One region of the Virgibacillus xinjiangensis genome, then DNA from elsewhere that is predicted to be linked to it. Evidence: predicted binding sites of a transcription regulator. Region 1 holds the regulator's gene; each other region holds the start of a gene.
The links. Region 1 encodes Rex, which represses fermentation and respiration genes when NADH is low (regulators of the CRP and FNR family bind a similar motif). Its sites were predicted from a motif close to TTGTGAAATATTTCACAA; they were not measured.

Region 1 (3,178 bases):
GCTTTTTCCCCACCGCTCAAGGAATCGACTGGTTTAAGCACATCATCTCCTGAAAAAAGAAAGTTGCCTAGAATGGTTCGGATATCCTTCTCATTCACGGTGCGATGCTCATCCCATAATTCATCCAGCACGGTCTTGGAGGAGAAGAGGTCTGCCTGCTCCTGATCATAATATCCTATCTGGACATTCGTACCTTCCTGTATCTTCCCCTCAATTGGCTGGTGTTTCCCCATGATGATCTTCAACAGGGTGGTTTTCCCGACTCCATTCGGGCCGACCAGGGCAATCCTTTCTCCGCGGTTCACCTCCAGGTCAACATTGGAGAAGAGAGGCTTGCTGTCCTCTTCATAGCGGAAACTGAGGTTATTTAACCTGAGTACATCGTTGCCACTTCTTCTCTTGATTTGGAAGGAGAAATTGGCAGATGCCTCATCACCTAGTGGCTTATCCACTATTTCCATTTTCTCCAGCTGTTTCCGTCTGCTTTGCGCTCGCTTGGTGGTGGAAGCACGCGCAATATTCCGCTGGATGAAGTCTTCCATCTTCTTGATCTCTGTCTGTTGTTTCTCATACTCTTTGAGCTCTTGTTCATAATCCCTGGCTTTCTGTTCCAAGAATTTACTGTAGCTGCCATGATATTTTTTCGTCCGGTGTCTGGAGACCTCATAAACTATATTTACTGTTTTATCGAGAAAATACCGGTCATGCGAGACAATGACAATGGCGCCTGGATACCCGTTCAGGTAATTTTCCAGCCAACCAAGCGTATCGATGTCCAAATGGTTGGTGGGCTCATCCAATATAAGCAAGTGAGGCTTCATTAACAGAAGCTTCCCAAGAGCCAGGCGGGTCTTCTGTCCTCCGCTCAATTCCCGGATGGCGGTGTCATAACTGTAGTCCTGGAAATTCAGTCCGCTCAGAACTGCCTTGATCTCCGCTTCATACATATAACCGCCATCGCGCTGGAAGGCCTGCTGGAGGCGGTCGTACTCTTCCAACAGCTTTTGTGATTCATCAGACGGCAGGTTGCCGCCCATTTTTTGCTCGAGCTCCCTCAATTCCTTCTCACGGTCGATCAGATGCTGGAATACCTCCAGCATCTCTTCCCAGATTGTTTTGTCCGACTCCAGGGAAGTGTGCTGTGAGAGATAACCGATGGTTGTTTCCTTCGGCTGGAAGATGTCTCCCTCATCGTATGTAAACTCACCGGCCATTATTTTAAGGAGAGTCGATTTGCCGGCACCATTCCTGCCAACAATCGCAATTCGATCACGGTCTTTTATCTCTATTTTTACGTTGCGTAAAATTTCCTCAGCCCCAAAGGATTTGGAAACTCCATTCAACTGCATTAATATCATTTTGTTCACCTCATCTATTCAAGTCTATCTTATATGGAATCAACCAGGCAATCAACTTGTGAAAACAATCACGACTTTTCTCTTTTTTTCTGGTAAAATGTAAGTGAGCCATTAATCAAGAATGGAAAAGAGGAATAGTTATGGTACAAGATAACATCCCACAGGCAACTGCCAAACGTCTGCCATTATATTACCGTTTTTTAAATAACCTTAATCAGCAGGGGAAAGCCCGTGTGTCTTCCAAGGAACTGAGTGAAGCGGTTAAAGTGGATTCTGCCACCATCCGAAGAGACTTTTCCTATTTTGGCGCACTAGGAAAAAAAGGATATGGATATAATGTGGAATACCTTCTGGGCTTTTTCCGGGAGACATTGGATCAGAATGAGATTACAGAGGTTGCACTGATTGGTGTAGGTAACCTTGGTACAGCATTCTTGAATTATAATTTTATGAAGAACAATAATATAAAGATAAAAGCGGCTTTCGATGCGGATCCGCAAAAGGTAGGAACGGATATAGGAGGAGTACCCGTCTATCATATAGATGAAATGGAACAAAGGATGGAAGGGATGAAAGTGGCAATCCTTACGATTCCAGCAGTGGAAGCTGAACGTGTAACAGAGCGCCTTGTCGAGTTCGGTGTAGAAGGAATCCTCAACTTCACCCCGGCAAGGATTACGGTGCCGTCCCATGTGCGTGTTCACCATATTGATCTCGCTGTGGAACTGCAAGCGTTGGTTTATTTCTTGAAACACTACCCGCTTGATACACCGGAATAATGGAAAAAACCTGTCGAACGTTGATTCGACAGGTTTTTCTGTAGCCGGAAATGATTAATCCTTTTTATTTTTCTTTTTGATTTGTAAATGGATGTTCACCATACGGATGGCGACTCCGAAATCCATGGTAGCAACCACCGCAAGCAGTATGGTGGTAAAATTCCAAATGGTTTCATCTGCTGTCTGAATGGCTGCGTATATAAAAACGGCACCCATGGCAAAATAGATAATTGCCGAAGTGAGCGGGGAAACTCTCATACTTAACCTCCTATCAGTATCATCTGCTGTTCCAATTGCCGTTGCATACGCTCAATCTCCTCAGGAGTAAGCCCGTACTGGGCCAGAACAACTATGGTATTCATCGCTGCATGCACAATGATCGGTACAATGATCCGTTTGGTGTGTACATAGAGAAACGCAAAGACGAATCCCATGGAAGCATAGACCAAAATATGGGTAGGATCCAAGTGGATCAAGCCGAAGACCAATGCGGACAGTAACGCAGCGAAGAAAAAATTCATCCGTTTATATAAACTTCCAAAAATGATCTTACGAAAGATAATTTCTTCCAAAATTGGAGCAATCAATGCCGGGATCACCATAAAAATTGGAGCGGCCCTCGTAATATCCATAATCTGCTGGGTATTCTCCGAACCAGATTCAATCCCGAGCAATTCCATTTCAATCAGTCCAGCAATCGTCTGGGCTGCGAAGGCCATGAACACTCCTAAAATGGACCATATGACCACTGTGCCCAAGGACGATGCATCTCTGGAATTTCCGGCCTGCATGTCTGGCTTCATCAGTAAGATGGTAACAATCAGTGCCGCAATGAAACTGAGAATGGACCAATAGATGACAGCCTCGAAATCAGTAATCGGAAAAACAGCATATAAAACTGGTGCACCAATTATTGCAGAAAACTGCATGATAATATAAGTTGCGATAACCCACCAATAGCGTTTCGGCAATGTGTAACGACTCCTTTAAAAAGTTTATCGCATGCCAGCGGGCGGCAAAAATCCCTGCCGGATAAAGCCC
Region 2 (3,178 bases), on a different contig from region 1:
CACACACCAAAGAAATGCTGGATGAAGCTATTGCCGCTTATGGAAAAGTAGGCAGGGAGATGGGCTTGATCTAGAAAGACAACAAGGGGAGAGACGATGAAAAAGATTTTAGTAACAGGGGCTGCTGGGCAGATTGGTTCGGAGCTCGTACAGAAACTGCGACGGACATATGGGGAAGCCAATGTTCTGGCAACGGATATCCGCGAGCCGGTTGAAGGAATCGGTGATGGGCCATTCGAACAGGTGGATGTGACGGATGCAGACCGACTGCATGAGGTGGCAAAGGAATTCCAGGCAGATTCACTCATGCATCTTGCTGCGCTCCTTTCTGCTAAAGCAGAGGTTGTCCCGAAATTTGCCTGGGATTTGAATATGGGGGGATTGGTCAATGCCTTGGAAGTTGCCCATGAGCTTGACTTGAAACTTTTCACTCCAAGTTCCATCGGGGCATTTGGGCCGACGACGCCACAGGACCATACGCCACAGGATACTATCCAACGGCCTACTACAATGTATGGAGTGAATAAGGTTGCAGGGGAACTGCTCTGTGACTATTATCATCAGCGTTTTGGTGTAGATACGAGGGGCGTGCGATTTCCAGGATTGATTTCATATGTCACCCCACCCGGGGGGGGAACGACGGATTATGCTGTGGAAATTTATTACGAAGCTATTAAGAAGAAGTCGTATACTTCTTATATCGGTAAAGGCACAAAGATGGATATGATGTATATGCCGGATGCGTTGGACGCAATAGTCCAATTGATGGAAGCAGATCCGGCTAAGCTCATTCATCGTAATGCATTCAATATTTCCGCATTTTCAGCAGCACCAGAGGATTTTGCCCGGTCCATCCAAAACCATATTCCTGAATTTGAGATGAAGTATGAGGTGGATCCGGTACGGCAGAAAATTGCCGACAGCTGGCCAAATTCCATCGATTCTTCAGCAGCACAGCAGGAATGGGGCTTTCATGTGGATTATGATCTGGATAAGATGACCAAAGATATGCTGGAAAAAGTAAAACAAAAATAATGATAGGGGTTTTTTCCATATACTTAAGCCTACGAAAAGGGACCTTTTTCGTAGGCTTTTTCTATTTCCTGCCGATCCCTGGATAGGGATACAACTTCCGACTATCCAAATATCATGCGTTACCCACTTCTATTACCAGCCTTTTGGCTCCCCTAGTTGATAATCATTCTAATTCCTTATACCTACATGTTCAATTTTTCAAAAAAGGTTCATAAACAATTGGCTATTTAATGAAATCGCTTCCAATTACAGAGATAACAGGAAAAAATCTAATATAATGAGGACAGAAGAGTTCTTCAAGGAGGGGAGTGAGTGAAATGAAAGCAGAAAAAAAGGTGGTCAGACATACTGCTTCCGAAGAAAAAAACCCCAGCCTGAAAGGAACATTGATTTCGGTTTCTGCAGTTGGGCTGTTTATCTTGATCAGCTGGGTGGGGGCATTTATGTTGTTTCTCGGCAGGTAAAAAGTGACGGAAAGGAAGTGAGTGGCGATGCATTTGCACAAGTATGAAAAGATTTGGCTGTTCTCCGGGGTGGGGGCTCTTATTCTGTTTCTGGTGGTTCTTGGTTACGGCGCATTTTATATGGGAACACATCCACAGAGCCATGGAGTGACCATCGATCCGGAAAACATCGAGGCACATGATGCTTTCAAACCGGAGAATCTGGGCCTTACCAAAGTGGAGGAAGGGAAATATATCCTTAATATTGCAGCCTCTGCTTTCAATTATGATCTTGGAACAGATGAGGAAGGTAAAGCAGTCAAGCATATCCGGATACCAAAAGGTTCTACCGTCCTGTTTCAGGTAACGACGAAAGATGTGGTCCATGGCTTTAATTTGGCAGGTACGAATATCAATATGATGGTCGAACCTGGATATGTGAGCAGTATGGAAGAGGTCATGGATAAGCCTGGCGAATACACCGTAGTGTGCAATGAGTATTGTGGCACGGGTCACCATCAGATGTTTGCCACAGTGGAGGTGTATGAATAATGGAGCTGGAAGCACTGGAAAGATATAAGCAAGATAATCGTTTACCTTTGTCCATCACCAAAAGAGAGTCAAGACTTTATATGTCCTATATGTATGTTGCATTCATAGCATTATTCGTCGGGGGGTTGATGGGACTTCTGCAAGTGTTCGTCCGATCCGGCCATTTTCAACTGCCATGGGGAATCGACTACTATCAGGTCTTGACAGTACATGGTGTCATTCTTGCCCTTGTACTTACCACCTTCTTCATCATAGGGTTCCAATATGCATTGATGGGTAAGACGGTCGGCATATCGGAAAGGCAGCGGAGGGTTTCTTGGCTGGCATTCTGGACAATGACCACAGGCACCATCCTTACTGCTGTTACGATCATGCTTGGCAAAGCAAGCGTATTATATACCTTCTATGCACCATTGAAAGCTCATCCCGCTTTTTATATCGGGCTTGCTCTCGTAATCATCGGCAGCTGGATTGCCGGATTTGTGAATTGGCATCAACTGTATACATGGAAGCAGAAACATCGTGGAGAAAAGGCACCGCTTCTGGCATTCATGGTTACCATCAATATGATCATGTGGTTCATTGCATCCCTTGGTGTCGCAGCAACTGTGCTGATTCAGTTCATTCCATGGTCCCTCGGATATGCAGAGACTATCAATGTATTGGTCAGTCGTACGTTGTTCTGGTATTTCGGCCATCCACTCGTCTATTTCTGGCTGCTTCCTGCCTATATGGCATGGTATGCAATCATTCCAAAGATCATAGGTGGGAAAATATTCAGTGATTCTCTTGCTAGATTATCCTTTGTGCTATTCTTATTCTTCTCTATTCCAGTCGGTTTCCACCATCAGCTGACAGAGCCGGGGATTGATCCGACATGGAAATTTGTCCAGGTTGTGCTGACATTCATGGTGATCGTTCCAAGCCTGATGACTGCCTTTTCCATGTTCGCGACATTTGAAATAACCGGCAGACGCAAAGGGTTTGGAGGCTTGTTCGGCTGGTTCAAGCACCTTCCATGGAAGGATGTCCGCTTTCTGGCTCCGTTCCTCGGTATGGTTGCGTTTATCCCAGGAGGGGCCGGGGGAATCATCAATGCCTCCCACCAGTTGAATTCCATTGTCCATAATACCATCTGGGTAACCGGG
Region 3 (3,178 bases), on a different contig from region 1:
ACATATTGCACTTCACCGTCGATCTCTATTTTCTTCGCAGGTACTGCACGTGGAAGTACTTTCTTCGTATCATGATCGAAGTAAGGCATATCCACTTGGACAATCTCGTCCTCTTCTCCCAGGAAACTCAGTACAGGTTCAATTGCTTCGTTGGTGTTCTCATCCACCAATCGGAGATTCCATTTGCCCTGTTCGTCCCATCGGGAACCCATTGTTCCTTGTGGGATGGAAAACCCTCCAGTGCGCTGGTTGTACATCGCTGGTTTCCATTCATCATGCTCTGTCTTTATGCCCAGATCCTTTGCATGGAGGAACCGGTCAGCTGTCAGGCTGCCGTTTTGCTCTTTGAGCCTGACGGAAAATGGAAAATCGGTATAAGTCTTTGCATATTCTTCAAAATATGGAGTCTTCTCTTTATGGTAGAATTCGTTCAAGATGACATGCCCCATAGCCATGGCAACCGCACCATCGGTACCTTGTTTCACCGACATCCAGTCATCTGCAAACTTTGTGGATTCTGCATAGTCTGGACTGACCGAGACTACTTTTGTTCCTTTATAACGGGCCTCCACTAGAAAGTGTGCATCCGGTGTCCTGGTCATAGGTACGTTGGATCCCCAAGTCATGATGTAACTGGAATTGAACCAGTCGGAACTTTCCGGAACATCCGTCTGATCTCCCCAAATCTGTGGGGATGCAGGCGGTAGATCCGCATACCAATCATAGAAGCTTAGCATCGGTCCGCCGATCAAGGACATGAATCTACTTCCCGCTGCATGACTGATCATCGACATTGCTGGGATCGGAGAAAAGCCTACGTTACGGTCAGGACCATACTTCAAGGTCGTGTATAGGACAGATGCTGCCACCAATTTGGTCACCTCATCCCAGTCGGTACGGACAAGACCGCCCTTCCCTCTTGCCTGCTTGTATTGCTTCGCTTTCTCCTTGTCTTCCACAATACTTTTCCAGGCTTCCAGCGGGGTCTCATGGTTCTTTAATGCTTCCCGCCACATGACGAGCAGTTTTTTACGAACATAAGGGTACTTCACCCGAAGAGGACTGTATATGTACCAGGAAAAACTGGCTCCCCTCGGACAGCCGCGTGGTTCAAATTCTGGCATGTCCGGCCCTGTCGTCGGATAATCGAGCTGCTGCCCTTCCCATGTGACAATTCCATCTTTTACATATATATTCCAGCTGCATGATCCGGTACAGTTCACCCCATGGGTGGATCGGATTACCTTGTCATGCTGCCATCTTCTGCGGTAGACATTTTCCCAGTCACGATTTCCTTCTTGTAACTGGCTGTGATCATTTGAATACGTTTCTTTCGGCTTCAGATAGTTCAATCTCTGCCAAAGCGGGGATGGTTTCTTTTTCATGCTTGTCCCTCCAGACAACTGCTTTAAATGTTGTATCCCCATTGAACCACTCACCGGCTAATCCCGGTGTGAAGTTTTTCACACCCAAGAGATTTGTCACAGCCTGTTCACTTTTTCCATATTCTTCTGCATGACTGTGATGTTTTTCACAGATACTTAAAATGGTATTCGGTAGGCTTGCATTAAACGTATCTAAACCAGAAAGGAAAGAAACTCCTATGAAAAAACCTGGAATACAATTAACACTACAAACATCCAGTCTTGTCATCGGATTCATGATTTGGGTCATCATTTCCTCATTGATGCCCAGTATTCAGGAGGACATTGATCTGACTGCAGGGCAAGTATCCCTTGTTACGGCGATACCAGTAATTCTTGGCTCCCTGTTGCGAATTCCTATCGGATTCTATACCAATCGGCTCGGGGCTAGATGGATCTTCATCATCAGTTTCATCGCCCTCTTGTTCCCGGTTTTCTACATTAGTATTGCGGACTCATTTATGGACCTGGTCATCGGCGGCTTGCTGCTTGGTATTGGAGGAGCGACCTTTTCCATCGGTGTAACCTCCCTGCCAAAGTACTACCCGAAAGAAAAGCATGGCCTTGTCAATGGAATATACGGGGTTGGTAATATTGGTACGGCAGCAACCACCTTTGCCGCACCTGTTCTGGCTCAGTCCATCGGCTGGCAGGCTACCGTCCGCCTTTTCCTTGTCCTGCTTTTGCTTTTCATCGTATTGAACTTCTTCTTCGGGGACAGGAAAGAGACAAAAGTGAAGAATTCCATGGTGGAACAGATCAAAGGTGTCTATAAAAATGCGACCCTGTGGTTCCTGAGCCTGTTCTACTTCATAACTTTCGGTGCATTCGTCGCCTTCACGGTATTCCTGCCGAATTTCCTGGTGAACAACTTTGGTTTGGATGCTGTGGATGCAGGTCTCCGCACTGCCGGCTTCATTGCTGTTGCTACCCTGCTCCGCCCTGTAGGGGGTTGGCTTGCCGATAAATTCAACGCCTTCATTATTTTGATGATTGTATTTATCAGTGTGGCCTTATCTGGTATTTTGCTGTCATTTTCACCGAATATTGAATGGTATACAGTCGGAGCATTGGCAGTTGCTGTTACTGTCGGGATCGGTAATGGTACGGTCTTCAAGCTTGTGCCGCTTTACTTTTCTAAACAAGCCGGTATCGTCAATGGAGTGGTGTCTGCGATGGGGGGACTTGGAGGATTCTTCCCGCCGCTTATCTTGACGAGTGTCTTCAATATTACCGGCCATTATGCCATTGGCTTCATGCTGATGTCCCAGTTCGCCCTCGTGAGCTTTGTTATTGTTGTTTTCATGTACTACCAAGATCAGATGAATGTAGAGAGGCAGATAATCCAACATACCGCCGAAGGAATCATGGTGACGAACAGACAGGGAGTCATCCAAGATGTCAATCCCGCTTTCACCGTGGTAACCGGCTATACCAAGGATGAAGCATTGGGGCAGACGCCATCCCTGCTTCATTCCGGTGAACAGGATCAAGCATTTTATAGAAAAATGTGGAAAGATATTGAAGAGAAGGGGTTCTGGGAAGGAGAGATCTGGAACCGACGCAAAAATGGAGAAATTTACAAGGAATGGCTGACCATCAGTGCTATCCGTAGTGATGTGGGAACCATTAAATATTACGTAGGCATGTTCAATGATTTGACAGAACCCAACAGGCCAGCAGAGTAGTCGAACAAAAAGCGGAAGACATCAGGATGTATACCCCTGGCGTCTTCCGCTTTTCTTCTCTTCCTA

Region 2: a site for Rex is predicted at 1,222-1,239, ahead of ACFOGI_RS13340 (cytochrome c oxidase subunit 2A). Genes of this name have one in related genera too.
Region 3: a site for Rex is predicted at 1,452-1,469, ahead of ACFOGI_RS10190 (nitrate reductase subunit alpha). Genes of this name have one in related genera too.

The regions. Positions count from the first base shown of each region.
Region 1 is NZ_JBHRSA010000056.1:61,583-64,760, reverse strand. Features, by position in the region: gene ACFOGI_RS15410 (ABC-F family ATP-binding cassette domain-containing protein) at 1-1,358, opposite strand, end outside; gene ACFOGI_RS15405 (redox-sensing transcriptional repressor Rex) at 1,499-2,137, shown strand; gene ACFOGI_RS15400 (YdiK family protein) at 2,192-2,395, opposite strand; gene ACFOGI_RS15395 (CPBP family intramembrane glutamic endopeptidase) at 2,398-3,108, opposite strand.
Region 2 is NZ_JBHRSA010000046.1:276,184-279,361, forward strand. Features, by position in the region: gene ACFOGI_RS13330 (glycine C-acetyltransferase) at 1-74, shown strand, start outside; gene ACFOGI_RS13335 (L-threonine 3-dehydrogenase) at 97-1,035, shown strand; gene ACFOGI_RS13340 (cytochrome c oxidase subunit 2A) at 1,353-1,499, shown strand; gene ACFOGI_RS13345 (cytochrome c oxidase subunit II) at 1,527-2,030, shown strand; gene ACFOGI_RS13350 (b(o/a)3-type cytochrome-c oxidase subunit 1) at 2,030-3,178, shown strand, end outside.
Region 3 is NZ_JBHRSA010000041.1:159,341-162,518, forward strand. Features, by position in the region: gene ACFOGI_RS10190 (nitrate reductase subunit alpha) at 1-1,385, opposite strand, end outside; gene ACFOGI_RS10195 (nitrate/nitrite transporter) at 1,604-3,112, shown strand.